Regions from separate parts of the Saccharophagus degradans 2-40 genome, predicted to be linked through region 1. Evidence: predicted binding sites of a transcription regulator. Region 1 holds the regulator's gene; the other holds the start of a gene.
What was found. Region 1 encodes FliA, which starts transcription of late flagellar genes. Its sites were predicted from a motif close to TAAAGTTATNNNNNNNNCGGCCGATANCC; they were not measured.

Region 1 (15,067 bases):
GCGCAACAAAGCGCTCCGGCCCAAGAGCGGCCAACACCTAAAGAATATAACCGCTATAGCGACGAGCCTAGCCAGTTTAATAAGCCTTCCTCATATGCCGAGCCAAGTTTTGCAACGGCAATGAACCATCAGCAAAGCGCTCCACAAGAAACGCTGCGCTTAAACGAATTGCAAAGTGAATTGGCCGACATGCGTTTATTGCTGGAGCAGCAGTTGTGGCATATGAACGAAAACCAGCAGCGCACAAGCATGCCTAGTCAAATTAAATTGCCGGTTGGCTATTCGCTAGTGGGAGATCACTTAAAGCGCTTAGGCTTAAGCGAGAACCTCGTGCAAGAGCTGCTCTTAGAGCAAGATGGCACTACACGCCCTAGCGAAGCTTGGAAAGGCTGTTTGGCAAAATTATCGCGCCGTATTCCCGCATTAAAGGGCGATATGGTTAGCGGTGGTGGCGTATTTGCTTTTGTTGGCCCTACAGGGGTAGGTAAAACCACAACCATCGCTAAACTTGCCGCGCGATTTGTTCTAGAAAACGGCCCTGGCAAAGTGGCCATCATTACAACGGATACCTACCGCGTGGGTGCGCACGATCAATTACGCTCTTTAGGGCGCATCTTAGGCGTGCCTGTAAGGGCGTTAGATAAAGACCACAGCTTGCCAGTACTACTCGCTAGCCTTAAGCAGTTCCCACTAATACTTGTAGATACAGCAGGCTTTAGGCAGGGCGATGCATTGCTAAAAGAACAGCTTCGCCAGTTAGACACTTGCCCAACCATGCGCCGTATTTTAGTTATGGCATGCAACAGTCAATTGCAAACCCTTAAGGCTTCTGTACACGCATACGCTGGTATGCGAGGCGTAGATGCTTGCGTAATTACCAAGGTTGATGAATCCCTGAGCATGGGCGAAGCATTAAGTGTATTAGTGGAAAAATCTGTGCCAGTAGCCTATACAACAGATGGACAGGAAATTCCTAAAGACATAGCACCAGCCAGTGGGCACGCGCTTATCGCCAAGGCTGTAGCTTTAGCAAAACAGGCACAGGAAGTAGAAAAGCAGGGCAACGGTATGGCCGCGCTATAGTCAACTATACTCATAAAAACCCCGCTGAACCTTTAGCGCTAAACGTACTAGCGCCAAAGGGAGAAAGTCATTAAATAAGAGATGTAGTCGTATGAGTACAGTCCGGCCGGTAAAAGTTATAGCTGTCACGGGTGGTAAAGGTGGCGTCGGCAAAACCAATCTTTCGGTAAATCTCGCCATTGCGTTGGCGGAGCTACGCAGACGAGTGGTGCTAATGGATGCCGACCTGGGGTTGGCCAATGTGGATGTACTGCTAGGAGTACAGGCCAAATACACACTGGCAGATGTACTCGACGGCACCAAAACTTTACGCGAAGTGATGGTAAATGGCCCGGCGGGAATAAAAATTGTGCCTGCCTCTTCTGGCGTTCAGCAAATGGCTAGCCTAACCCACCAAGAGCACGCAGCGCTTATTCACGCTTTTAGCGATTTGGGTGATCAGTTAGACGTACTGTTAATAGATACCGCAGCGGGTATATCCGACACGGTTGTAAGTTTTGTACGCGCAGCACAAGAGGTGTTGGTAGTGGTGTGCGACGAACCATCGTCTATCACAGATGCTTACGCTCTAATGAAATTATTAAATATGGAACATGGCGTATACCGTTTTCGCGTAGTTGCCAATATGACGCGTTCCACGCAAGAAGGCATAAACCTATTTAATAAATTAAATGCCGTGTGTGAGCGATTTTTAGATGCTTCTTTGCAATATGTAGGCAGCGTGCCGTTTGACGAAAACCTGCGCAAAGCCGTGCAAAAAAGGCGGCCAATATTGGAGTTTGCGCCGCGTTCGAAGGCGGCTGCTGCAATTAGAGTACTTGCGCAAAAAGTAGATGAGTGGCCGGTGCAAACCAGCGCAAGAGGGCATTTGGAATTCTTTATAGAGCAGTTGCTAAGTGCGCAGGCTGCATCCGCCGGAGGTGGTTATTAGCGGTTGCTTAGTGCTAGAAGGGCGGTTGGTTACATGCCGCCAAGCTAAACTTTTATCCTATTACTCGCACCTATACAAAACATTAGAAACAAGTAATAAATTAAACCAACAAAACAAGTATCAAGCAAAATTAATCGGGGCTTTATGTGCCCGCATTCAAAGGGTAACCACGCAAACTTGGCAGCAAATTACATTACATGTTGCACGAGTGCGTCTCTGAATTATGGCAGTCTCAGTGGCAGAAAATTTGATGGTCTACGAAAAACCTAAGGAAGGAGACCAAGAAATAAAGGTAGAGGATTACGCCTATCTCGTGAAACGTATCGCCCATCATATGATGGCGCGCATGCCTTCGTGCGTTCAAATAGAAGATTTAATTCAAGCGGGCATGCTGGGGCTGCTAGAAGCAGCACAAAAATATGACGCCAGTAAAGGCGCAAGCTTCGAAACCTATTCTGGAATACGCATTCGCGGTGCCATTGTAGATGAAATGCGCCGCGGAGACTGGGCGCCTAGGTCTGTACATCGCAACAGTCGACGTGTAGCAGAGGCAATAGCCACAGTAGAGGCTCGCCATGGGCGCGATGCACGCGACCACGAAATAGCAGAAGAGATGGGTTTAAGCCTTGACGAGTACTACGCTATGGCGCGCGATAGTGCATCTACTCGCCTGTTTAGCTACGAAGAAACCTACGAAAACGATGAGTCGCGCTTTGACGAATACGAGCCTAGTGACGGTTTGCGCGGCCCCTCCGAACAAGTTCACCGTAATGCCCTCTACACCGATTTAGTGGCCGCCATTGGCAAATTGCCAGAGCGAGAGAGGCTTGTGCTATCGCTGTATTACGAACAGGAAATGAACCTAAAAGAAATTGGGCTAGTACTTGGTGTATCTGAATCTAGGGTAAGCCAAATCCACAGTCAGGCTGCTTTAAGGCTCAAATCCCGCATGCAAGATTGGCAATCGTACGAATGATGGCCAACTTTGCCCTAAACGTAAGGAATTTTTGGAATATCAAGGCTAAAAACTGGATGAACTCTATCTAACGTCTAGACTTGTAATCAGGGCTGTTAAAGGTGTAGAGCTTTTACATCAACGGATAACACGCCTAGTAAAACCTGCTCTGGTGAACTAGGTTTCCGAGCGACGAGACTATTGGAGGTTGCATTGGATAAAAACATGAAAATACTGATTGTTGATGATTTCTCGACGATGCGTCGGATCATTAAAAATCTGTTAAGAGATTTGGGGTTCACCAATACGCATGAGGCGGACGATGGCAGCACCGCATTGCCTATGCTTAAAAGTGGAGATTTCGATTTCTTAGTTACCGATTGGAACATGCCCGGTATGAGCGGCATCGAGCTGCTTAAAGAGATCCGTGCGGATGCCAAGCTGGGAACTATTCCCGTACTAATGGTTACGGCAGAAGCGAAGCGCGACCAAATTATCGAAGCCGCGCAAGCTGGTGTAAATGGCTATGTTGTTAAGCCCTTTACTGCTCAAGTGCTCAAAGAAAAAATAGACAAAATTTTTGAGCGCGTAGGCGGATAATTAAAAAAGGCAGTTACATGGAAACACAACGTGATCTGCATAAAAATGAGCAGTTTTTAACTGAGCTTGAAGATTGTGCGAAACAGCTAGTAGAGAACCTCCAAAACAATAATTTTGACGGTGCTTCGGAGCTTATTCACACCTTGGTAGAGGCGAGAGATCGTCATATTTTCCAGTCGGTGGGCCGATTAACTCGCGGCTTACATAATGCCATTGTCAATTTTAATGTCGATGCTGACTTCGATAATAATCCACCAGAAATTAACAACTCAGAAATACGCGATGCTTCAGATAGGCTTAACTACGTCATTAAAATGACTCAAGAAGCGGCCGATAAAACCATGGATAAGGTAGAGTCCATTGCCCCAATAGCAATGAACCTAGGGCAAGAGGCAACGCTTTTAAGGGCAGATTGGCAAAAATTAAAACGCCGTGAAATATCGAAAGAAGAGTTTAAAGTTTTATACGATCGTATGGGCACATTTCTCGACCAAATGGATATGGGCACGCAAGAACTGAACAAATCCCTGCAAGATATTATATTAGAGCAGGGCTATCAGGATCTTACCGGCCAAGTACTTAAAAAAGTGATTGGCTTGGTAACCGATGTTGAAAGTGAACTCGTGAATTTAATGCGTATTGCGGGCGAGGTAGAACATGTAACGGGTATGGCAGGTGGTGCCGATACGGCTGCCACTGGCAGCGGCGAAGCAAAAAATTCAAAAGGTGAAGGCCCGCAAATTCACGCAGAAACACGTGATGATGTGGTCTCGGGTCAAGATGATGTTGACGACCTTTTATCTAGCCTGGGCTTTTGAGGAGCATATGAATGTCATTCGGAGAAGATGAAGAGATTCTTCAGGACTTTCTAGTCGAAGCTGGAGAAATCCTGGAGCAGCTCTCCGAGCAGCTTGTAGACTTGGAGCAACGTCCAGACGATAAAGAGTTGCTTAACGCGATATTTCGCGGCTTTCACACCGTAAAAGGTGGTGCTGGCTTTTTACAACTAAATGCAATGGTAGATTGCTGTCACGCAACCGAAAACCTATTCGACATGCTTCGCAATGGTAAACGTGTAGTTAGCTCCGAGCTAATGGATGTTGTATTGCAAGCCCTAGATTTAGTTAACGAACAATTTGATGAAGTTAAAAACAGACAAGAAATAACGCCTGCTTCCCCCGAATTAATCGCGGCTTTAGAAGCGCTTATTAATGGCGAAACACCAGCTGGCGCGGCCGATGTCGCTGCACCCGAGCAGCCAGACGAAGTAGCGGTAGAACCTGCTACACAAGAGCCCGACAATGCAGGCGAGTTAGCTATTTCAGACGACGAATTTGAAGGCTTTCTCGACGCCATAAACGAAGACTCCAATTCCTCGGCTAATACAGCCCCAGCGCAACAAGCAGCCCCTAGTGAGCCTGCAATCAGAGGCTCCGATAGCGATGAAATAACCGAAGACGAATTTGAATCTTTATTGGATCAGTTACACGGTGCGGGCAAAGCGCCTAAAATCGAAGCTCCTGAACCAACGAGTAGTGCTGCAGCGAGTTCTAGCACTGATGAAATTTCAGAAGACGAATTCGACAATTTATTAGATCAGCTACACGGCCTAGGTAAAGGGCCCGGCACAGGCGGAGCTGCACCAGCGCCTACCGATGGCGGCAGTGCCAACAACGACCTTATTACTGACGATGAATTTGAAGATCTTCTCGATCAGCTGCATGGTCAGGGTAATGGCCCCATTAAAGCGGCTAAGCCTGCTTCTAGCGCGCCTAAACCTGCTGCAGCGCCAGCTAAACCCGCAGCACCAGAGCCAGTTGCAAAACCTTCAGTCGCTGCTGCGACACCAAGCAAAGAGCCTACAGCGCCTAGCCCTGTAAAGCCCACTGCACCAGTTGCAGCGCCTAAACCGCGAGAAGCGGCACCCGGTGGGAACAGTGCTGCAGCGGGCGAAACGACCGTTCGTGTAGATACCCAGCGCCTAGACGACATTATGAACATGGTGGGTGAGTTGGTGTTGGTACGTAACAGACTCGTGCGCCTAGGTATCGATTCCGCCGATGAAGTAATGCAAAAAGCGGTAGGTAATTTAGACGTGGTTACTGCCGATTTGCAAACAGCAGTAATGAAAACTCGCATGCAGCCAATCAAAAAAGTATTTGGCCGCTTTCCACGCGTTGTTCGCGATTTAGCGCGTAACCTGAAAAAAGAAATAAACCTCGAGCTACAAGGTGAAGAAACCGATTTAGATAAAAACCTCGTAGAAGCGTTAGCAGATCCACTGGTTCACTTGGTTAGAAATTCAGTGGACCACGGGATAGAACTGCCTGGTGCGCGCGAAGAAAAAGGCAAGCCTAGAGTAGGTAAAGTAATTTTGGCTGCCGAGCAAGAGGGCGACCATATTCTATTGTCCATTACCGACGATGGCGCTGGCATGGACCCTAACGGCTTGCGCGATAAAGCGGTAGAAAAGGGCATTCTAGAGCCCGATGCCGCCGCGCGTTTATCCGATACAGAAGCGTTTAACCTTATTTTTGCTCCTGGCTTTTCAACTAAAACAGAAATTTCTGATGTGTCTGGCCGCGGCGTAGGCATGGATGTTGTAAAAACCAAAATCACTCAGTTAAACGGCTCTATAGAAATCAAATCTAAAATTGGTGAAGGTACGCGCTTTATTATTAAAGTGCCGTTAACTCTCGCCATTATGCCAACGTTAATGATTATGGTAGGCAAGCAAGCATTTGCCTTGCCACTTGTAAGTGTGAACGAAATATTCCATATGGATTTATCAAGAACACACGTTGTAGACGGTCAGCAGTGCGTGACAATTCGCGATCATGCTGTGCCTATTTTTGAACTAAAAAAATGGCTGGTGCGCGATCACAGCATTTATAAAAACGATCCAGAAAGCGACTCGAAAGAGGGGCACGTTGTAATTGTATCAGTTGGTACACAGCGGGTAGGTTTCATTGTGGATCAGCTTATAGGCCAAGAAGAAGTGGTTATTAAACCATTAGGTAAAATGCTTCAAGGCACACCTGGCATGGCCGGCGCCACCATTACAGGCGATGGCACCATCGCATTAATTCTAGATGTTCCTAGTTTGTTAAAACGCTATGCTGGTTCGCGTTAAGCGCCAGCTTCTCTTTTTTGTAAGCAGTGGGAGCTATAGTGGCTTATAAAGTTCTGGTTGTAGACGATTCACAATTTTTTCAGGTGAGATTAAAGCAAATAATTAATGAGCATCCTGATTTAGAAGTTGTTGGCATCGCAGCTAATGGCCAAGAAGCTATTGACCTAGAAGAGTCATTGCGCCCCGATATCATATCTATGGATTATGAAATGCCACATCTTGATGGTATTTCTGCTGTGCGCTCGATCTTGTCCAAGCGGCCTATACCCATCGTTATGTTTTCATCTATGACATACGAAGGGGCCACAATTACGTTAGAAGCTTTAGATGCTGGGGCAGTGGATTTTATTCCTAAAAACTTCGCTGAAGTATCCCGCGATTCAGTCGTTTTAAAAAAGCGCTTGCACGAAAAGCTATTGTTGTTTGCACAAAAAGCTAAGCCGAGTGTGGCGGCACGCAGTACAACCCAGCCAAGCGGGGTTAGGCCCTCTGCCTTAGGTGCAAATCTGTCTTCCAGTCGCTCACCCAGGCCGGCTAGTAGTGCACCCAGTGCCCCTAAAAAGCGAATAAAAGGCTTAGTTAAATTAGTAGCAATTGGCGCGTCTACCGGTGGGCCTGTTGCCGTTTCAGAAATAATCACTCGTTTGCCAGCCAACTTTCCCGTGCCAGTCATTGTGGCGCAACACATGCCAGAAAACTTTACCAAAGCATTCTCAGAGCGCCTTAATCGGCAGTCGGCTGTAGAGGTAAGAGAAGCGCAAGATGGCGATTTACTTAAGTCCGGTGTGGTATATGTGGCGCCTGGCGGCAACCAATTAATGGTCGATAAAACTGGTCGCTCCATACGTATTCTTGATGGCGATGCGCGCTTAACCTACAAGCCTTCGGTCGATGTGTTGTTTGCGTCTGCTGCAAGTGCCATGGGCGATAAAGTGTTGGCAATAGTATTAACGGGGATGGGCGCAGATGGATGCGATGGCGCTAAGTTATTAAAACAAAAAGGCGCAACCATATGGGGCCAGGATAAAGACTCCTGTGTTGTATATGGTATGCCAGCGGCTGTAGCCAAGGCTGGACTAACAGATGAAGTTTTACCGTTAGATCAAGTGTGGCAACGGCTGGTTTCGGATGTTTAGTCTCGGGAGCAGGGTGTGGATATTCTCAGCGTAGTAGGTGTAATAATTGGCTTTGCCGCGCTGTTAGGCGGAAACTTCCTAGAAGGAGGCAATTGGACATCCCTAGTCAATGGGCCGGCGGCCCTTGTTGTAGTGGGTGGTACTTTAGGGGCGGCTATTTTGCAAACCCCTTATAGCGGTATAAAGCGCTCCCTTACACTATTCAAATGGATCTTTAAGCCCCCGCGCTTACATTTTAAGTCGGGCATTAAACAAGTTGTAAGCTGGGCCATGGCTGCCCGTAAAGAAGGCTTACTTGGCTTGGAAAATATTGCCGAAAAAGAAAAAGATAGCTTCGCCAAAAAAGGTTTACAACTGTTGGTTGATGGTAGCGAAACAGATGTTATCCGCCACGTAATGGAAACCGATTTAATTGTAGCCGAGCAGCGCGATCACGATGCCGTACAGTTTTACGAAAGCATGGGCGGCTACGCACCCACCATTGGTATTATTGGTGCAGTAATGGGGCTTATTCATGTTATGCAAAATCTTGCAGACCCGGCCGAACTCGGCCCCGGCATAGCTATAGCATTTGTTGCCACAATTTACGGGGTGGCATTTGCCAACTTATTTTTATTGCCCGTCGCCAATAAACTAAAAGCCTGTATCAAACAGCAATCGCAATTCAGAGAATTACTTGTAGAGGGCATAATCGCCATAGCAGACGGTGAAAACCCAAAAGTAATTGAAATGAAATTAAGCGGTTACCTGCACTAGCGGGGCGTTTAATTATGATCCGAAGGCAGCCAATAGAAACAAAAATTAATCACGAACGTTGGTTAGTCTCCTACGCCGATTTTATTACGCTGCTATTTGCTTTTTTTGTGGTTATGTATTCAGTTTCGCAGGTTAACGAAACCAAATATCGCACCTTATCTGAAACCTTGGGTAACGCGTTTTCTAGTAGCGCCAAAAAAACAAATAAAAACCGTTCGCCCGACACTACCGAAGCAGAAGTGGCGCCCCTTAAGCAAATAGAACAGCAGCTGGAACAGGCTTTAAGCGGTGTGCTAGCTACCGGTGAGGTAACGTTAAATGGCAATCAAAACTGGGTGGAAATTGTAATAGATGCAAATTCATTCTTTTCGTCTGGGCAGGCCACTCCAAGTGATGAGGCGCGCACTGTCTTAAACAAGGTTGCCGATATTATCTCCCCCTTTGATAACGCTGTAGCAGTGGGTGGCCATACCGACGACACGCCAATAAACAATGCCCAATTCAAAAATAACTGGGAGCTATCTTCCGCCCGAGCAGTGACGGTGGTGAATCTATTGGCCTTTGCAGGTGTTAGCCCCGAGAGAATGTCTGCTGTAGGTTACGGGGAATACCGACCTATCGCCGATAACCAAACACCCGAGGGGCGCAGTGCCAATAGGCGTGTTGTGTTACGTGTAGCCCGCGATAGGGCCGATATTCCTAAAGTGATTGCGCCCAATGCAATTCCCCAAAGCGAAACGCCTGCAACGCCAGCCAACCCAGAGCCAGTAGTTAACCCCGGCCCAGCTGAAGAGCAACCAGAAACAGTCGAACCAGTAAGATTAAAAAACGGTGGCTTACTGTTTACAAGCGACCCCGATAGAGCGCGAAACAATCGATAGGGTCGCGCTAGTATTTCAATTGATTATTGTCTCTTAAATCAAACACTCATTATGCTTTAAACGCTGTTCCCTAAATGTAGGGATGTTGGTTTCGCGGTATTGTTACTTCCAATAGGGCATGCTTCTTGCGTTGTGGTTAATAGTATCAATGTGCGTAAAGTTTTTGACGCTTAGGGCGATATAGTAAGAACTATGAGGCTAATTGTTTGATTGTTTGGACTGTTTCCAACCAAAAGGGTGGGGTAGGCAAAACCACCACCAGCGTTGCGCTTGCAGGTTTGGCTGCCGAAGCGGGTAAGCGGGTATTACTTATCGATTTAGACCCGCATGGCTCGCTTACAAGCTACTTTCGTCTCGACCCTGATATGCAGTTATCCAGCGTCTTTACTTTGTTTCAGGAGCGCACAGCGCTAACAGAGTCGCTCATAGAGAAAGTAACGGTGCGAACACCATACGCAGGTATATCGTTACTGCCCGCAGCCACCGCTTTGGCAACGCTCGAGCGTCAAGCAATAGGCGATGGTATGGGGTTGGTTATATCGCGCACTCTGGCCAAGGTTACCGACCAATACGATCTGGCCATAATCGACTGCCCCCCGCAGCTTGGTGTGCTTATGGTTAATGCACTTGCGGCCTGTAGTCGTTTACTTATTCCTGTACAAACCGAGTTTTTAGCCATTAAAGGGCTAGAGCGTATATTGCACACCCTAGAAATGCTGGCTAAATCGCGTAAAAAGCCGCTAAATCACATCATATTACCCACTATGTACGACCGGCGAACACAAGCATCTGTTTCTAGCTTACGTACCATTCGCAACGATTATGGCGAATGTGTATGGGCCGGCAAAATACCCGTTGATACAAAGTTGCGAGATGCGAGCAGGGCGGGTGTACCACCGCACTTATTCGACCCCAATGGCCGCGCCGTAGAGGCTTACCGGTCACTCTATAAGTTTGTACTGGCCAGTTATGAAAAAGAGCATATCGCGATGGAGGCAGGTGAATGAGCACGCCATCGTCCAAAGATTCTGACTTTTTTTTGGCAAGCTATTTCGATGAGCTTCTAACTGACCCAGTACCGGCTCAGAAGCCCGCCGAAGAAGAAAAAACTACTGCAAAGCCAGTTGCGCCTAAGGCGAACCAAACGCCAGAAAAAATCGCAGAAGCAAATGTAATTAAAGCACCGGAAAAAAAAACACCTAAAAATGCCAGCTTAGCCCGCACCGAGCCAGAAGCATTACCCGAGCTACACCAGCCGATACAAAAGCCTGCTGCAGCGTCGTCCATTCCCGCGCCAAGTAACACTGTCACGCCAGCCTCAGAGGAGGAGCCTGCGCCGCAGTTACAGCCGGAAGCCAAATCAGAGCTGCAGCAAAGACAAGCTTATTTAGAAGAAACGCAAAAGCAGAAATTGCAGGCGTTACTTAATCAGGGAATACAGCTACAGGCGCCTGTTAAAACCAAGCCACAAACAGCGCAAGTGGTAATAGAGAAGGTTGCGCAAAAAGTTGAACAAAAGGTACGGGTTGAGCAAAAAGTACAGGTTGAGCAGAAGATACAGGTTGAGCAGAAAGTACAAGAAGTACATGTTGAAGTAAAAGCGCCGGTGCAAGAAATAACCACAGTGGAGCAGCAAACAGCGGCGCAAACGGGTTATTCCTTGGGAGTGAACGACCTGCTCGAATGGCACGAAAATGGCCGTCCGATGTGGGCGCAAGAGCGCTTTGATGTGCTGTTATTCGAGGTGAGCGGCTTAACACTAGCGGTGCCGTTGGTGGCCTTGGGTCAAATTCAGCCACTTAACGAAAATCTAACCCCTTTATTTGGCCAATCTAACTGGTTTATGGGCTTGCTTAACTCAGCCCACGGAAAAATTAAAACTATTAACACGGCGTTATTTGTAATGCCCGAAAAATACAACGAAACCTTCTTAGAAACGGCCAAATACGTTATATCAATTGATGGCGTAAGTTGGGGGCTAGCGGTAGATAAGGTGAATCAACCAGTAACCTTAAACCCCAGTGAAGTGAAATGGCGGGGGGAGCGCACCAAGCGCCCTTGGCTAGCGGGCACCGTAAAGTCTGCAATGTGTGCATTAATAGATATTCCGCAGATGGCGAAACTACTGCACGATTCCGACAAAAATGCCCAAAAGCGCTAGCTTAAGTGGCTTAATTTAACGGTTTTTAACTCCGTAACACATAAAAAAGTTTTCTTTGCTGGCATAAATACTGCCCTAAACTATATTAAAAAGAGAAAGACTACGTATTCTTGACGCAAACGCTAGCCCTGCGCTGGTTTGGGCGGTAAAAGTAGCAAGATGCGGTGGTAAAAAGTATTAAAACGACAACGCTCGACAAAAAAATGACGTCAAAGGGTTGTTGGACAAGGGTGATAACGAGGACAAGCATCGATGGCAGCTAATTTAAGTAAAAACAATATCAGTGAAGATCCGGTCCTGCAGTGGGTTACCTTCAAACTAGCTGGTGAAACCTATGGTGTAAATGTAATGCAGGTACAAGAGGTGCTGCGTTACTCAGAAATTGCCCCTGTACCAGGTGCCCCAACGTATGTGATAGGCATAATTAACCTTCGTGGCAACGTGGTTACTGTAATTGATACCCGCCAGCGCTTTGGTTTAACCGATGGCGAAGTCACTGACAATACGCGCATTGTCATTATCGAAGCAGAAAAGCATGTAGTGGGCATTATGGTAGATAGCGTGGCAGAGGTTGTTTACCTGCGCCAATCAGAAATAGAAACCGCCCCTAATGTGGGGAATGAAGAAAGCGCGAAATTTATTCAAGGTGTATGTCATAAAAACGAAGAGCTGCTTATTCTAATTGAATTAGATAAGTTGCTAACCGATGACGAGTGGGCTGAAATAGACGAAATCTAGTAAGGCCCTGTCGTTTATTGGGTTTAGGTTAGTAAGCAACAGTGTAGGTACGTATATGTTCGATATTATTATTCAAAATTTAGCGCAAGATTGGCCGCTCACGGTGGGGTTTACATTGTGTGGGGCAATTTTGCTTAAATTAACCACTGTTGTACTAAAGCTTAAAGCCAAAAGTGAGCACGACGAGAAGCTTCTGGTAGCACTTTCTAAAGAGCTGGCTCTACTGTCGTCTAGCACGGTAGGTATGGGTCAGCGCATGGTGCAACTACAGGCAAAGCTGGATGAGCTGCAAAGCAATCAAAGCGAAATGAACGATAGCGAAGCCCAGTTTGCCTATACCCAAGCGCTGCGTTTGTTAGAGCAGGGCGCCGATAGCTCAACCGTTGCGGCAAATAGTGGATTGTCTAAAAGTGAAATTCAATTAATGCAGCTTGTACACGGTCAGCGCGATACAGCTTAAGTTTTTTAGGCATTTTTATTTAAATTAGCTAGTAGCTCTGCGTTAGCTCAATGTAAAACAGGTGGTAGCTCCGTGTGGCATAAAGTTGCTAATAAACTACTAGGTAATGTGCATACACAACATTGTATGCCTTCGTTACAACCTGTTTTGCACGCATGGTTTACTTCTAGTTTACGCGCATTCTCTTTTCTATTTATTCTAGTTTTTGCATCTGCATGCACTATGAGTGAGCGTGTGGAGTACTCTGATATAGAAGGCAGAATCCCCGAGCGTTTCTTCGAAACCATTAATACCTATGCCGTAAGCGAAGCATGGTTGGCAAGCCAGTTAGGCCAAGGAAGCATCATTCAAGATGGCCCTAGGCAGCAAAAAATACACACCTACAAAGTAACCACAAAAAAAATAGAGCAAGTAAATTACATGTGGCTAATTCGCAGTAGCGAAACGCAACAGCAAGCCGAATATCTACATTTTGTATTTATCGACGATAAACTGGTATCCCATTGGGGGGATTCCTCGCCTCAGGTAAGCTTTAACGAGCCGCCCGTAAATACAACATTTATTCGTGACGAAATTCAGTTAGTGGCGCCAAAAAGTCAAGCTGTAAAGCCTAGTTCGCAAAGCGCTATGAATAACAATATGAATACCGGTGGCAACAGCAACGCAAGCGAAACAGAAGTTATGACGCGAGCTACTAGTGCAGACAACTCAGTAATGTACAAGCCACAACCACAAAACGAAGTGGTAGAAATAGATTTAATGCAAGCCGACGGTTCTAAAGTGCAGCCGCCGCAAGAGCGCGTTACCCCAAATAAGGGTGTGCAAGAGTCTGAAAAACCACCTGTAAACACACCACCGCCTAAAGAATTTAATTTCCCTCCTACTCGCTAAATTTTATGTTTGGCTCTAACACAAATAAAAACGGCGAGGGTTAGCTCGCCGTTTTAGTATTATGATTGTAACGCTAATAATTATTTGGGTTGTGCATCAAAGTGCTGACCGTTTATTAGCTCACTTTCTTGGCCAAGTAAAAACAAATACCTGTTCATAATTGCTTCTGGCTCGGTCACAGTGGTTGGGTCTTCTGCGGGGTAAGCCGCTGCGCGCATACCCGTACGAGTTGCCCCTGGGTTTAAGCTGTTAACGCGAATTTTACTTGTGCCGTCTAGCTCATCTGCCAATGTTTCTACTAGGTTTTCTATTGCGGCTTTACTGGCTGCATAGGCTCCCCAGTATGCACGACCTTTAGCACCCACCGACGAGCTGGTAAATAATATAGAAGCACTGGTGGATTTATCGAGCAAAGGCAGCAGCGCTTTGGTCATCATAAAAGGCGCATTTACATTTACTTGCATAATTTTTTGCCATTGCACAGCGCTGTAATTTGCAATGGGTGTGCGCGGCCCTAATTCACTGGCATTGTGAATAAGCCCGTCTATTTTGCCAAATTCAGTTTCTAATACATCAGCCATTGCGCTAAAGTCTTGCTCAATAGCGCCTTCAAGGTTCATAGGGTAAATGGCGGGTTTGGGGTAGCCGGCGGCTTCTATTTCGTCGTAAACACTTTCTAATTTCGCTTGAGTGCGGCCTAGCAATACCACTGTTGCGCCGTGCTGTGCGCAGGTTTTTGCAACGCAGCGGCCTATACCGTCACCAGCGCCGGTAATTACGATTATTTTATCGGCTAGCGAGTTTTCTCTCGGTTTATACTGCGTCAAAAATTCCGAGTCGATCATAGTGCTTCCTCGTGACTTTTTTTTATGTACGTTTTAATAATAGGCCACAATTCATCTGCGTGTGTTACGCAGTGTGTAGCATTCCAATCGGTGTGTTTTTCATTTTCGGGTATATAGCCATAGCCAACGGCGATTGTGTCGCAGCCGGCGCGGCGGCCGCATTCAATGTCGCGTAAATGGTCACCTATATAAATTGCTTCGTTTGCAGAGCAGTTGCTTTGCTTACACGCTAGCAGTAGGGCTTCTGGATGCGGCTTTTTTTCTTGTACATGGTCTGGGCAAATTACTGCGCTTGGTTCACTTGCAAATAAATGTTTTTGCATAAGTGGGGCAGTGTAGGGCCAGGGCTTATTGGTAACAATTCCCCAAGCTATATTGTGTTGGTTGAGTTGTTCTATAAGCGCGCCAATACCGTCGAAAGGTTGTGTGTGGGTGGAAAGGTTGTCGTGGTAAAACGCCAAAAGTTCTTCGCGTAAAGCTGCGTAGCTTTTGTGCGA
Region 2 (15,067 bases), 1.3 Mb from region 1:
TCTTTTTCATCCCAACGTGGGCATTCGCCCAACTTGGCGCGAACATTCAGAGCGACTTCGACGTTTTTCATGGTCCTAGCTTCCTAGTGAGTACAGTAGGTAGTGCCGCTGATTTGGCGTTTAAGAACACCAACACACAAATTGTGCGGTGCAGCATAAGTCTACCCTAAAAAGCAACGCAGTTTAATGGCCTATTTAAGGGATTGAAAGCCAAACAGGCCAAAAGGAATAGTTACGCGACTAAAGAGAACGTAGGACGTGCACAACTGTAGTGATGGAACTGCGGTTGCAGGTAAGCCATTTGATCGCCAAGTATGCGGGCGCTATTGGTTAGGGCGAGGTATTCGTATGGATTGGGCCTATATGGCAGGGCAATAAGGGGCATATCAATTTCAGACAACAGACTATCGCCCTTCTTTTGATTGCAGCGTTTACAAGCGGCAACCACATTCTCCCATTTATCTTCACCCCCACGGCTACTGGGGTGCACATGGTCGCGGGAAAGGTCTGCAAAGGTAAAAATTTGGCCGCAATATAGGCACTGATTTTTGTCCCGCAAAAATAGCGCACTATTTGTTAACGGCGGGTTAGCTTTAACCGGAGTCATCCGTTCGCCATCACAGGCAATAATAGATGACAAGGCCATACGTGTGCGCTTTCCAGATAGCCTACAACGGCCTCCGCGCACAGTGCGAACCACCTCCCCTAAGCGCCAAGCAACTAAGCCGCGGGCCTCTACGGTAACAGCCTGCTGCCAGTGCAACCACTCAATGGGCTGGCCAGCGATATTTAAACGCAAGATTCGAGCTTCCATGGCGCCCTCCCAATGGTGCGGCTAGCCGCACCATTTTCGGTTGAATCTCACCACACTAGGCTCGGCCCTTCCCCCATAACGAAAAACCCCGCTTGGCGAGACCAAGCGGGGTTTTTGAATTCGGGGGTCGGGTGCTTTGTGGGTGAGGCCCCATTTGTTGGGGTGACGAGCCCATGAAGCCGCGCAATTTTGCGACTGGTAGTAGCGTATGTGGCTATCTGTTGTGCTTTTAATTCTTTCTAAAGCACTGGCCACTTGTTGGCTTAGATACTTGAAAGCGGCATCCCTCATATTCGATTGAATGGAGAAAGCTAAACCAGCGCGCTTCAGCACTACAAAGCAACGCCTTAACACCAATACTACTCTTACTAACCGATCCGTCAAGATCACTTTGAGTATAGATGAAAAATTATTACAAAGAGATTAAACAGGTAAAAATGCAATAAGAAAGGATTAAAAATGGGGGAGTAAAAAGTGGAAAGATAAAACGTAAAATGCCGCAACAACCATGTCGCGGCATACTCACAGGATTTGCCTAAATCCATCAGGCGGTAACAGCGTGTATCCGTATTTCCGTGCTTATATCCGTATGTGCTTCCCTAACGCTGACTATTCTATACGCCTTATATTTTGGCGCCAGAGGCAAATCTCGCTAATTCTTGTGAGACATTTCCTACAAGCGTAGGAAATTGACGGTGAGGAAGTAATTGGTTGAGGGGAAAACAATCAAATAGGTTAATTATGACCAAACTGTAACAATAATGCATACATGAATCAATACTCTCATTATTTGTTTTTTTGCCGTTGCTGCAACTGGCTACTCTGGGTTTTAACTATATGTTGAATCAATTCTTCTTGTGCGGTTTTACTCATAGCATAAAAGTCGACGCGCATATAAAAGTGGCGTCCGTCAGGGGCGGGATCGCAGGATACGACACGGCCGTCTGACACTATTTTTTTCTCCTCAGGGTAAAGCGTTAGCTCCAGTCGCAATGGGCGCCCCTCAGAAATATGTTCTTCATTGGTAAAAGCAATTCCGCATGCGCTTATATTTACTTCGCGAATACGCATTGCTATTTGGTCTAACAAGCGCCCTTCCATAGTGAGCAAATTAACAATACGCTCTAATTTTTGGTTAAATAGCGAAACTAATTCAGCAACTTTAGGGGACTCTTTCTCCACCTCTAACAACGCCATTTCTATTTTTTTATCTTGCTCGGTTAGATGAGCCAAAATATCAGACGCGGGCGCATCGCCAGCAACATCTGCAGGGCCAAACTCATCTAAAACGGTATAGCTAAGGCCTACCGTTTCGGTAATTCTAAAATAGCGTCGCCGTTCTTCGCTCATTCACTTACTCTCTGTTTTATCGTTGTTATTACTTTAAGCGTTGTCATAGAAACACAACATAACATTTAAAATATTTCTTCTGGGTCTAAATCAAACAAGTACTCTGGCGCGAGGTTTAAATCGCGCAAAATATCTTGGCCTTGTTTGTTATCGCGCAGCAATTTGATGTCTTCCTCTTCAAGTTCGTCCTCCACCCCCTGTTTAATTAAAATTTCTACGCGACGATTTATTGCTCTGTTTTCCGCTGAATCATTCGGTACTATTGGCATGGTATCGGCGTAGCCCGCCACTTCAAAGCGGCGCTCTGCTATATCACCACCCGCCATTAGTTCGTGCGCCACAGATACAGACCGTGCAGACGATAGTGCCCAGTTCGAGCCAAAACGTGCAGACCGAATGGGAACGTTATCGGTGTGGCCCTGCACTTCAATCTTGCCTTGGCGCAACGCAAGCACAGATTTTACTTCTTTAAGTACGTCTTTTAACTCTACAGAAAGGTCTGCCGAACCAGACACAAAAGAACCTTTTTCTCGTATGCGAATAATGATCATCCGCCCGCGTGTTTCAATTTCTATTTGCCCTTCCGTTATTTGTTCGTGCATTGCCGCCGCTAATTCGTACGCATCGTCCTGCGTATCTTCCAGTAACTCTTCTAGCTTTTGTTTTACCTTAAGCGCAGCGCCGGCGTCATAGCCTTCTGTGCCCTGCTCTATGTCATACTCTTCAGCACATTGTACTTCTAGCGACATTTCTGTCAGGTCGTCGGTCTTTTGCCATATCTCGTTAATGGGCGTCGGCTCCGGGCGGCCAGGGCTAAACTCTTGCGCAATAATGCTGGTGCCCTTGGGGATGTCAGTTACGTTTAGTTTATTTTGCACACCAAAAGCTTGCGCCATAGACCCAGCAAGGCGCTTAAACTTCATCGCATCCATTTCCGAAAATGAAAGCAGCAATACGAAAAAGCACATCAACAGCGACATCAAATCGGCGAAGGTGCCCATCCAGGGCGGTAACCCTGCCGGGCAGTCGCATTTATTCTCGTCTTCATCACTCATAGGCTATACCTAACGCGGGTAGGCTAAGGCCTAGTCGGCGTCCGCTACCTCCCTTTTACCTTCGGGTAAATAGTTGCGCAATAAAGAGTCGATAACACGAGGGTTTTGACCGTTTTGAATAGCAATAAGCGCATCGATCACCAAGCTTTTGATCATAGCTTCGTCGATTGCACGCTGCTTTAACTTATCGGCTATAGGCCCGCACAAGGCGTTCGCGATTACCGCACCATAAAGCGTAGTTAGCAGCGCAACCGCCATCGCAGGTCCAATGGCCTTGGGGTCATCCATGTTTGCAAGCATGGCAACAAGACCAATAAGAGTTCCGATCATTCCCATGGCTGGAGCCATGTCCGCCATCGAAGCGAAAATAGTGGCCCCAACGTTATGCCGTTCAACCGCTTGGTTTTTATCCTTAGAAAGTAGCGCTTTCACAACGTCCGGATCGTGCCCATCTACCAACAGCTGTATGCCTCGTTGCAGGAAATCACTGCTTACCTCTTTGCCTTCCAATGACAGTAACCCACCTTTTCGGGCCTCGTCAGCCAGAGCAACAACTTCTTCAATAAGCGCATTCGGGTCTGGCAATTTATTGGTAAAGCTTTTGCCGGCAATTTTCATAGCACTTAGGTAGGTACCCAAACTGAATTTAGCCATACAGGCAAAGATGGTCCCCCCAAATACAATCACTAAAGAAGGGCCATTAACAAACATACCTAATTCGCCGCTCATCAACATTGCGATAACAATGAGTGCGCAGGCGCCAATTAGGCCGACTATCGTGGCTAAATCCACTGGGTATTCCTCGTCATGTCACAGGGACCACAGAAGGTGGTCAACAAAAGTATTTGGTGGCTGTGCAAAAGCATCGCTCTGCCCTATTTAAGTCTAGACAGTTTTTCGCACTTTACTTCCAATCAAATGATCTAACTGCCAGCGTTTAACAGGTTATCGGCAGTAGAGGGTATTATTTGAGCGTTGACCGACCGTTCGCGCTTAGGTAGTGTTTGCATTCCGCGAAAACGGCGAGCCTATCGCGCATTCCGCTTATTTTTTAATCACAACCATAGGGCTGCGACCTTGGCAAGCAAGAAGAAAGCGTTAAATTTTGAAGAATCCCTACAAACCCTAGAGAAATTAGTGACGGATCTAGAAAAAGGCGATTTAAGCCTAGAAGATTCCCTAAAAACGTTTGAGGAAGGCATAGCGCTAACCCGTCACTGCCAAACAGCACTCCAAGAAGCCGAGCAAAAAGTGCAACTGCTCACCGAACAAAACGGTGAAATTAGCAGCCAGCCGTTTGATAGCGAAGGTTAATTCAGGCATGAGCACAGAATTGACCCACTTTCTTGCCAAGTACCGCGAGCACACTAACGGTTTGCTAGAAGAACGCTTAATCGGCCTAAAGCACTACAACACCGACCTAATAGAAGCCATGCGCTACAGCTTATTGCTGGGCGGTAAACGTGTACGCCCCGTATTAGTGTATGCCGCAGCCTACGCAACTGGCGGCATATCTGCGGCCGCCGACGATTGCGCCTGCGCAATAGAGGCCATTCACACCTATAGCCTTATTCACGACGATTTACCGGCAATGGATGACGACGCATTGCGCCGAGGCCAACCCACCTGTCATATTGCCTACAGTGAGGCAACAGCTATACTCGCGGGTGACGCGCTACAGTGCCAAGCTTTTGAATGGCTAGCGAATAGCCAGCACATGCCTGCAAGCGCTGCATTACAGGCAATTGCCGCACTTGCGAAGGCCTCTGGCGCTAGCGGCATGGTTTTGGGGCAAGCTATCGATCTTGCCGCGGTTGATAAAAGCGTAGATTTGCAACACTTAGAAACCATGCACCAGCACAAAACAGGCGCACTCATCAGCGCAAGCGTAGAAATGGGCGCGATTGCCGCCGGTGCTACCCCCACCCAAACCGCGCAATTACGCCAATATGCCAGCGCCATTGGCTTGGCGTTTCAGGTGCAAGACGACATACTCGACGTTACCGCCAATACAGCCACATTGGGCAAAGAAGCTGGCGCCGATGCAGAGCGCAACAAGCCAACTTATGTATCACTCCTTGGTTTAGATGGCGCCAAACATAAGGCGAGCGAACTTTTGCAGCAGGCTTTGGCGTCGATCAAAGATTTTGACGAGCGAGCGGATATACTACGCCAGTTGGCGACATATATTGTGCAGCGCGACCATTAAGCCCAATTATTGCGACTCAACCCTAGTTAGAGCGGTATATACAGATGGTGCAAGCGCAACCAACAGCCTTATAATGTCGCTATTCACACACTGTGTGCGGTTGCCTGCCAACCACACCAACACATAAAGATTGTAACCCGTGACAGACTCTACATTTTTAGACGAAATAACCTGGACAAGCGACGGCCTAGTGCCCGCCATTGCACGCGATGCCAAAACCGGCACAGTATTGATGATGGCGTGGATGAACCGAGAATCCCTAAGCCTTACCGCACAAGAAAACATAGCTGTTTATTGGTCCCGCTCTAGGGGCAAATTGTGGCGCAAAGGCGAAACCTCGGGCTTTACCCAGCATGTTAAAAGTATTCGGTTAGATTGTGATGCCGATGTGATAGTGTTGGACGTCGAACAAATGGGTGGAATTGCGTGTCATACTGGACGTGAGTCGTGTTTCTACAGAGAACTTCAAAACGGTAAGTGGGTTGCAACCGACCCCGTACTTAAAGACCCAAAAGAGATATATTAATGACCAGTACGCTAGATGTTAGTAAAGTATTGGGCCTGTTAGATCAAGTACTTGCAGAGCGCAAGGCCTCTGGCGACCCTGAAGCTTCCTATGTGGCCCAGTTACACCACAAAGGGCTTAACAAAATACTTGAGAAAGTAGGCGAAGAGGCCACCGAAACCATTCTAGCCGCGAAAGACGCGGAGCGATCTGGCAATACAGACTTGCTAGTTTGTGAAACAGCCGACCTGCTATTTCACGCTATGGTGATGCTCTCTCATTTAGGATCAAACACAGACGCAGTAATGGCTGAGCTTGCTCGCCGTTTCGATCTGTCAGGATTAGAAGAAAAAGCCTCCCGCAAATAGCGCATATCGCGCCGCGAAGGCTAACAATAATTAACGAACAAATTTATAGCAGGTGAGATTATGGGTTTAGGTGGCATTAGTATTTGGCAACTTCTTATAGTGTTGGTAATTGTGTTGCTACTATTCGGCACCAAACGCCTTAAAGGCTTAGGTGGCGATTTGGGCGGTGCAATTAAAGGCTTCAAAAAAGCGATGAGCGACGATGAAGCCGCCAAGCAAGAAGCCGAAGAAGCTGAGCAAAAAAAAGTAGCCGCTGAAGAAGCCGCTGCAGCAAAAACAGCTGAACAAAAAGAAAAGACAGAAGCTAAATAACCGTGTTTGATATTGGCTTTTTAGAGCTTGCGGTAATAGCGGTAATAGGGCTGATTGTGATCGGCCCCGAACGCCTGCCCGAAGCGGTACGTTCTGGCGCAACGTGGATGGCAAAAATTCGCAAAATGATGCGCGACACCCGCGCGGAAATCGAAGTACAAATTGGTGCAGACGAGATTCGCCGCGAGCTGCATAACGAGCAAGTGATGAAATCGCTAGAAGCACTTAAAGTGACCAAAGACGATATTCAGCAGCATATTCTTGATGCCGATAGAAAAATGATGCTGGAACAAGAAGCGGAAGAGGCCAAGCTGCAAACACCGGTATCGCGCCGTGTTGCCGGTGACGACCCCACACTAGGTACCGACGACAACGTATTTACCGACCCAAGCTACGCGCACCCACCCGAGGAGCCGAGCAAAGTAGAGGCCGACACCTCGGCCGAAACACCGCAAGCAAACAATCAAGACCAGCAACCAACCACTAAAACTGAACCCGCCAATGACCGCTAAGTTAGACCCAGATGCAAGTGTTGATGAAGGCCAACCGCTAATTCAACACCTTATAGAGCTGCGTTCACGCTTATTAAAGTCTGTTGCTGCTATATTTTTAATCTTTATATCGTTATTTTATTTCGCCAATAAAATATACGATTACGTGGCCGCGCCACTGGTAGAACTGCTACCAGAAGGCAATATGATTGCCACCAATATTACGTCTACTTTTTTAACGCCGTTTAAACTCACGCTGTTTGTTTCTGTATTTGTAGCCATGCCCTACGTGCTTTGGCAAATATGGAATTTTATAGCCCCAGCCTTGTACCAGCGCGAAAAACGCTTGGCCATGCCGCTGTTTATTTCCAGCGTAATTCTTTTTTACGCAGGCGTAGCCTTTGCGTATTACGTAATATTCCCGCTTATCTTTTTGTTTTTTACCACTACTGCGCCTAGCTCAGTAACGGTAATGCCCGATATCGCCTCGCACCTAACCTTAGTAATTAAACTGTTTTTTGCGTTTGGCTTAGCATTTGAAATTCCGGTGGCAACCGTCATGTTAATAGCCGCGGGAGTAATTTCACCGCAAAAACTCGCCAATAAACGCCCCTACGTAATAGTGGGCTGTTTTGTAATTGGCATGCTACTTACACCGCCGGATATCATCTCGCAAGCACTGCTCGCTATACCCATGTGGATTTTATTCGAAACCGGCATCTTTTTTGGTCGCCTAGTTGTTCGCAACCAGAAAGCGACAGAAAGTGAAGAGCAAGCCAGCTAATTAGCGGGCTTGCAACACGCACCAATTACCCCATTCGTACAAATACCAGCTTACAGACCTGCGGTTAAACCACACTGCTCTATAGCAGCAATTGCCACCTGTTCATCGGCATTGGAACTCGCCCCAGAAATACCTACCGCGCCCACAACCTGCCCTTGTTCGAATATTAATACGCCTCCAGGTAGCGGTATAAATCGCCCATGGGTCGCGCCATTAATCGCGCTACTAAATTCTGCAGGTAGTGTTCCCTTTTTTACTAATTCGCTAAACGTTCGTGTACCAAACCCCATACCTAAAGCAGCAGATGCTTTACCCAAAGCAATTTCATAGCGTTGTGTACCCGAGCCATCGGCACTGGCACTGGCTTTTACATGCGCGCCTGCATCCAATACCACTATTGTTAGTGGTGGTAATGATTGTTGCTGCGCATAACCCAATGCACAATCTATTGCCGTTAGCGCCTGCCGCAAACTTAACCCTCTCATAAATATAGTTCCCAGCCAAAATAGAAAAAGTGATAAGAAAAGAGTAATAAACCCGATATTAATACGCGTACGCTGGCGCAAGCATTACCTGCTCGACAACGGCATAACATACTGCCACACCGGCAAAAAGCGCACTCACAACCACTTGCCCCACCCCTCTATAAAATATTGGTACAACCATCGCACCCAGCAGCATAAGGGTTAACAGCAAAGGAATTTGCACATAAAACCACGCCACGCCCAATAAAAGCCCGGTGAAGCCCCAAAGCACATACTGTTGATTGGCACTAAAGCGTAAGCTGTGTATTTCAAACCACGGTTTAGTTAAGCGCTGCCCTTTCGCAAGCAGTAAAACTTGCGCACAGGCGGCCAACAAAAACACACACGCGTAAGCACATACCAGTAACCCAAGCATTAAACTTGAGTGCAGCACAACCACCAGTCCTAAACTGCCATTAACCATTAACAACAAAATGGCAGTTGCGTTTTTGGTAGTACGTAAAAAATACTCGCTATAAAAAAATACAAAAACACAAAGCCAAAATGTCACTTGGCTTAACAACCCCAAATGGCTTTGCCAAGAAAAGTCGTAACGCAGTAGAGGCCAAGCAATTGCAATTGCGATAACTGCAGTGAACGCCATTAGCCACCACCGACTAGTTTGAAAATAATTGATGGCACAGGCGCCAACCGACACACCTAGAATATAAAACGGCAACCAGTCGCTGCTTAAACTTGGCAGTAAAACAAAACGCTGAGTGATACAAAAATAGGCGGGCAGCCAAAGTAGCAACAAAAACCACGCGGCAGGCAAACCACGTTTTGCAGCAAGCGCGGCAGAATCACCCACCGCTGCTGCACCGGATGAGGCTAGCGCTAAAGCGCCAGCCCCTTGAACCCCTTTCGCATAAAACAAGTGGTGTATAACTGCTGTGAATAACACCAACAAGACGGGTAACAATACAGTTTGAGCGAATAACGTCGTTAGCATAACGGCATCTCCAACTATGTAAATTACTGCTTAATGGCTTCTAGGTTTACGGTTAGCAATACCTCATCGCCAATGCCACCTTGCATAAAGTTCATACCAAAATCACTGCGCTTAAGGGTGCCAATAGCGGTATAACCCACTCGCTCTAAACCCCATGGATCTTTGCCTTGCTTGCCTTCTTCAAGCTCGAAGTGCACATTTTTGGTAATACCCAGTAGCGTTACCTTCGCGACTAGCTCGCTTTTACCATTCAAACGCTTAAAGCTAAGTGGGCCAGTTATTTTTATTTCGGGGAACTGACGTGCGTTAAAAAAATCAGGGCTGCGCAAATGCTCATCGCGCTTTGCGTGATTAGAATCGATACTGCCCACTTTTATTACCATGTTAATGGTTGCCTCCCCGCTACTACCTACCTGCACACTGCCTTCTAACTCATTAAACCGGCCTAACACATCGCTATAGCCCATATGATCCACAGCGAAAACTACACTCGTGTGCGAAGCGTCGATTGCATAATTACCTGGCGCAGGTCCATTAGCTTGCGCGGTTGCCGCAGCCGATAAGAACACAATTGAAAAAACTTTCGCTATCGCTTTTCGTACTTGCTTAACACTCATAACAGTCTCCTTAGAATAAATTAGTGGCTTCTAGCTTCTAGCTGTGAGCTGTGAGCTGTGAGCTGTGAGCTGTGAGCTAGAAGTAAAACAAGTATCTACCTCACCCAATCAAGAAACAATTAGCCCATTTATTCAAACTCTGTATACAATACATTAACAATGAAGGAGAATTCATGGATAAACTCACCTGTATGCGGGCGTATTGCCAAGTGGTTAAAGCCGGAAGTTTTTCCGCGGCTGCGCGTGAATTAAACCTTTCGAAGGTGTTAGTAAGTCGTTATGTTTCAGAGCTAGAGGCGGATTTAGGCGTACGCTTACTGCAGCGCACCACGCGCAAAATGAGCGTAACCGCAGAGGGGCAAGCATATTTTGAGCGCAGCCTAGTGGTATTGCAGGATGTAACAGAACTTGAAGACGCAATAAAAAATAAGACCGGGGCCATAACAGGTAAGTTGCGACTCGCCGCCCCCACAGAGGCCTTTTCTGTAGAACATCTTATGCCGCTAATTGGCGAGTTTGCGCAAGCACACCCCAGCGTTGAGTTTGATATTGAGATGAGCGACCGCTACACGGATATTGTGGACGAAGGTTACGACCTCGCGATTCGCATAGGCAAACTAAAAGATTCCAGCTTAGTGGCGCGCAAACTGGCGGATATGCAAGTGATTCTTTGCGCAAGCCCTCAATACATAGCCAGTAACACGCCTATAAGCGCACCAGAAGACTTAAACACCCACACACATATTGTGGATAGCAATTTTTTAAATGGCGCCAATTGGCCCTTTAAGCAGCAAGAAACCGTAGTCAACATTAAACCGCAGCCCATGTTTTTGATTAACAACTCGCCAGCTGCACGCGCCTTGTTACTACAGGGGCTTGGCGTAGGTGTGTGCCCTTCTTTTACGGTAAGAGAACAGTTGCAAACAGGTGAATTGGTGCAGTTACTACCCGAATGGGAGCTAAGCAAAGGCGGTATTTACGTGGTGTACAGCCACAGAAAACATCTTTCTGCCAAAGTAAGTGGCTTTGTGGATGCGCTTGTAGAGCATTTCAGCCAGCGCATCTGTTAACAAATTAGAAACTATTATTAAACTTTAACGTACATTGTTAATGTCTGCAGCTTAGATATTATGGGTAAAACAGGCTGAGTTACGTTTCATTTCAGTCACTTTTACCCCTAGGCAATAGCCGGAACAACATAGCCCTAAGAGGACACAACAATGCTACCGAGCCTTTTCATTTCTCACGGCGCCCCTAACAGGGTGCTGCACACGTCACCAGCGAATTTGTTTTTACAAGAGCTTGGCAGCTCACTGCCAACCCCAAAAGCAATTGTTATTGTTTCTGCCCACTGGCAGCACGCAGGGGTTGCGATTACCGCCACAGGGCAACATAACACTATTCACGACTTTGCCGGTTTTGAGCACGCCCTATATCAACAGCAATACCCAGCCCAGCAACCGGCATGGTTAACCGATGAACTAAGCCAAGCATTGCGCCCTTTTGCCTCACACTTAAGCGCAGATATAAAGATTAGCGAAAGAGGCTTAGACCACGGCGCGTGGTCGGTGTTAAGTTTAATGTACCCCAATGCAGATATTCCCGTCGCAGCGCTTAGCTTGCCCACAACGCAAGACCTAAACGTATATTTAACCCTAGGCCAAGCGTTACAACCTTTGCGCGAAAAAAATATTTTAATTATTGCCAGCGGCAGCGCTACGCACAATTTGGGGTTACTAAATAGAAACGGCGACACACCGATATGGGCGGAGGAATTTGTATATTGGTTACACCAAGCTGTTACAAATAAAGACTATACCGCCCTAACTCAGCTGTACAACAGCGCCCCACACGCAGCTATTGCACACCCCACACTAGAACACTACAGCCCGCTGCTTGTTGCTGCTGGTGCCGCCTACGGCAACACAGGCAAACCCATTCACAACAGCTACGAACTAGGCTCGCTAAACAATTCAAGTTTTAGCTTCGACTAAGTTCAATCGCGAATCGCGAGCACCTAATAGCTAGCGATTAATAATTAGTAGTTAGTGATTGTTTAATAGTGATTGAAATTATTTAGGCCCAGATTCTATGACCATTGATGGTTGCCAAACACTTACCATATTGCGGCCGTTTTGTTTGGAGTTGTACAACGCCTCGTCGGCTTGGTGAATTAAATCGTTGGGCGATTTTGCTCCCAGACTGAGCGCCGCAATACCAAAGCTGGAGGTTACTTTTACCCCGCCGCAGTTTTGGGTTTCAATGGTCATGCGACAGCGTTTGGCAATTATTTTTACCTGTTCAACAGTTGCATTGGGTAAAACAACACAAAACTCTTCACCGCCAAACCGCGCGACGATGTCGCTATCGCGTACAGCTTCTTTTACAACTTGGGCAACCATTTTAATGACTACGTCCCCCACGCCGTGGCCATATGTATCGTTTACTCGTTTAAAATGATCTATATCGAGCATGATACAAACGAGGTCTTTACCGGAGTTCTGCGCCTTAGCGAACTCATCATCTAACCTCTCACGCATTGCCCGTCGATTATAGCAATCGGTTAATGGATCGCGAGATGCCAAATACTCAAGTTTGCGGTTTTTATCTTCAATCGCACCTTGAATAGCAGCTAATTTACCCACCAAAAGTTGTAGCTGCTCGTTTTTTGCTTCCAGCTCAGACACATCGTCGAAGCTGGCTATTACACCTTGATTATTTCCTTTCTCGTCGAGAATAGGTACAGCATTAACCCTAAACACCTTGGTTTCATTTTTATTCACTGGCATTTCTAAACGAATATCCATTTGCTTTTCGCCAGTGGCAATGGTTTTTTCCCAGGGTAATGACTTTTCGCTGTCGTCAGTTTTCCACCCTAATGCGCTCGCTTTTCTACCAAGCAACCTGCGCTCATCTGATTTTAGTTTGCTAGTTAGTGCGGTATTCACCAGTACAATTTGTTCGCGCTTATCTAAAATAAATACACCTTCAGCTAACACGTTCATTGCATTGCGCACGCGCGCTGGCACAACAGAGCTGGGATCTAAATGATGCAGTGCTCGCTTAATAAAAAACCAAAACCCTATAAACGCAGAGCAACACAAAAACAGCACAAGAAAAACGGTATTCGATAAACCGAAATAACTTTTTTCGCCTGCGGTTAGTGGTACGTAAGTAATTTCAAGTGCGCCGCGATTTACACCGCTAAGCACTAAAGGAATTTCTACAAATTCAGGGCTTGAGTGATTACTTTCTTTAAGCAGCCATTTTTTATCGTGATCTTCGGTGTAGCGCATATACCCACCCGTAGGAAACCGAACACCAGCACTTTCCAGTTCGGGGTTGCGCATCACTGCATTATCTATCATTTGCTGTAGTAGGCGCTCATCCATACGCGACATAGCCAGTAAAACTTGAAACGCCAAGGTTTCTGATATTTGCTGCCGCGCAGCTAGCTGTTTTTTCTCTACATTAGGTGTTAACCCTAGCGCCTGTGCCAACAGCAAGATAGAAAGCATCAAAATAACAAGCCCGAAACTTAATCGAACGGCAGGATTTATTCGAATCATACTTTTTTACCTTTGCTTCCTTTCTGTTGTGGCTTATCTACAGCGCGATCGAACAAATACCCCACCTCACCCGCTTTTTTATCCTCTTCTTCTTTGTCGTCCTCTATGCCTGCCAAAGCTTTTTTACGTTTTTCTACATCCGCCAAAACGGGTAATGGGTCTACGCCGCGCCACAGAGGCATCATCGAAAATAAAGCAACCAACAAGCTACTGGCGCGCAACGCCCATATAATTAACCCTGTGGTAAGTGAGAGCGTTACCGTTGCCAGCATGCCTTCACGTTGCTTTTGCTCTGCGTATACTTCTTCCATATGTTTTCTTGCGTCATCTATAGCCATATTAAAATCGGTAATATCCTGCGCATTTAAATAGCCTCCTGGGCCTGCAGATATGCCAATTAACTGGTAAGCCTGCGCAGCTTCTTCTCTCAGCTGGCGCTCGTATTCTCGCTTAGCATTATTTTTTTCGTTTTGCTCTGTCTCTCGCTCTACCTCTTCGTAAAACTCAAACACACTTGCTGGCGGTAGCGGCGGAGCTACGGCCTCTACAACAATGCCTAAATCGGGCGAAAGCTCTGGCTGAATAAGTGAAGGTTCTTTTTCTGCTTCGGCTACAGGTGTTTCGTTCGGTTCACCCTCGGGCGGTGTTTCTTGCACCTCTTCTGGTGTTTCTGGCTCAGGCTCTGGTTGAGGCTCGGGCTGTGGTTCCGGCTCTAACGGCGAGGTTAGCTTTTCTTGAATAGTAATTTGTACCGTACGCTCAACCCAGCCACCATCATTATCGGTAGCTCGCACTGTAATATTAGCCGTTCCACCCTCGGCCCCTGCCCGGTTAATTGTGAATGTGCCACGCTCGCTATCTACGGCAACCACCTGCGCTATAGCGGGGTTAGAGTTTTCGGTAACCGTGTACACAAGGTCTTCACCGTTTTCTATATCAAAAAAGCCCCCCATTACACTAACAGTACGAGTTAATGAATCAGGCTCGATAACCCCACCGGTAATCGTTTGGTGAGTTACTTGCGGAATATCGTTCACAGAACTAACTGTTACATTAAACGTACTTTCTAGCGTTACACCAGTATTGGTAACGGCAGAAATTGTTATATCACTTTCTCCGTATTGATCCGCGGCATAAGTGAGTGTTAACGTTCCGGTTGTATTGTCAATTCTCACCTCTGAAAATAAAGAGGTATTTGAGTTTTGGGTAACAGTGAAGCTTATCGATTCACCGCTTGGCGTGATGGATGCGAATTGAGTCGCTAGGTCGATCTCATCATTAGCTGCATCTTCTTGTGTAGCAATGTTTGCCAGCTGCACAGCTGTTGGAGAATGCACGACCAACACAAAACTTTCCCGCGCCGGAATACCGCCATTACCATCATTTGCAATTACTTCTACAGTATAGCTACCAATATCACTTGTAACCGGCCGACCACTAAACGATTGCGCGACCTCATCAAAAACCAACCAAGCAGGTAATGGTGCTCCACTAATTAAATTGGCCGTATAAACAAG

Region 2: a site for FliA is predicted at 4,163-4,191, ahead of pomA (flagellar motor protein PomA). Genes of this name have one in related genera too.

The regions. Positions count from the first base shown of each region.
Region 1 covers NC_007912.1:2,744,913-2,759,979, reverse strand. Annotated here, with positions in the region: gene flhF (flagellar biosynthesis protein FlhF) at 1-1,083, shown strand, start outside; gene SDE_RS11350 (MinD/ParA family protein) at 1,175-2,014, shown strand; gene SDE_RS11340 (RNA polymerase sigma factor FliA) at 2,238-2,990, shown strand; gene cheY (chemotaxis response regulator CheY) at 3,183-3,569, shown strand; gene SDE_RS11330 (protein phosphatase CheZ) at 3,587-4,387, shown strand; gene SDE_RS11325 (chemotaxis protein CheA) at 4,399-6,702, shown strand; gene SDE_RS11320 (protein-glutamate methylesterase/protein-glutamine glutaminase) at 6,741-7,838, shown strand; gene SDE_RS11315 (flagellar motor protein) at 7,854-8,594, shown strand; gene SDE_RS11310 (flagellar motor protein MotB) at 8,609-9,475, shown strand; gene SDE_RS11305 (ParA family protein) at 9,682-10,482, shown strand; gene SDE_RS11300 (chemotaxis protein CheW) at 10,479-11,636, shown strand; gene SDE_RS11295 (chemotaxis protein CheW) at 11,889-12,374, shown strand; gene SDE_RS11290 (DUF2802 domain-containing protein) at 12,430-12,834, shown strand; gene SDE_RS11285 (hypothetical protein) at 13,057-13,725, shown strand; gene SDE_RS11280 (YciK family oxidoreductase) at 13,806-14,570, opposite strand; gene SDE_RS11275 (HAD-IA family hydrolase) at 14,567-15,067, opposite strand, start outside.
Region 2 covers NC_007912.1:4,093,210-4,108,276, forward strand. Annotated here, with positions in the region: gene SDE_RS16820 (SMP-30/gluconolactonase/LRE family protein) at 1-71, opposite strand, end outside; gene SDE_RS16825 (HNH endonuclease) at 233-814, opposite strand; gene SDE_RS16830 (PilZ domain-containing protein) at 1,601-2,164, opposite strand; gene SDE_RS16835 (flagellar motor protein MotB) at 2,230-3,219, opposite strand; gene pomA (flagellar motor protein PomA) at 3,250-4,011, opposite strand; gene SDE_RS16845 (exodeoxyribonuclease VII small subunit) at 4,297-4,533, shown strand; gene SDE_RS16850 (polyprenyl synthetase family protein) at 4,541-5,428, shown strand; gene hisI (phosphoribosyl-AMP cyclohydrolase) at 5,568-5,954, shown strand; gene SDE_RS16860 (phosphoribosyl-ATP diphosphatase) at 5,954-6,301, shown strand; gene tatA (Sec-independent protein translocase subunit TatA) at 6,362-6,613, shown strand; gene tatB (Sec-independent protein translocase protein TatB) at 6,616-7,125, shown strand; gene tatC (twin-arginine translocase subunit TatC) at 7,115-7,888, shown strand; gene SDE_RS16880 (GlcG/HbpS family heme-binding protein) at 7,939-8,373, opposite strand; gene SDE_RS16885 (hypothetical protein) at 8,432-9,364, opposite strand; gene SDE_RS16890 (YceI family protein) at 9,388-9,981, opposite strand; gene SDE_RS16895 (LysR family transcriptional regulator) at 10,155-11,051, shown strand; gene SDE_RS16900 (DODA-type extradiol aromatic ring-opening family dioxygenase) at 11,202-11,975, shown strand; gene SDE_RS16905 (sensor domain-containing diguanylate cyclase) at 12,054-13,550, opposite strand; gene SDE_RS22735 (putative Ig domain-containing protein) at 13,547-15,067, opposite strand, start outside.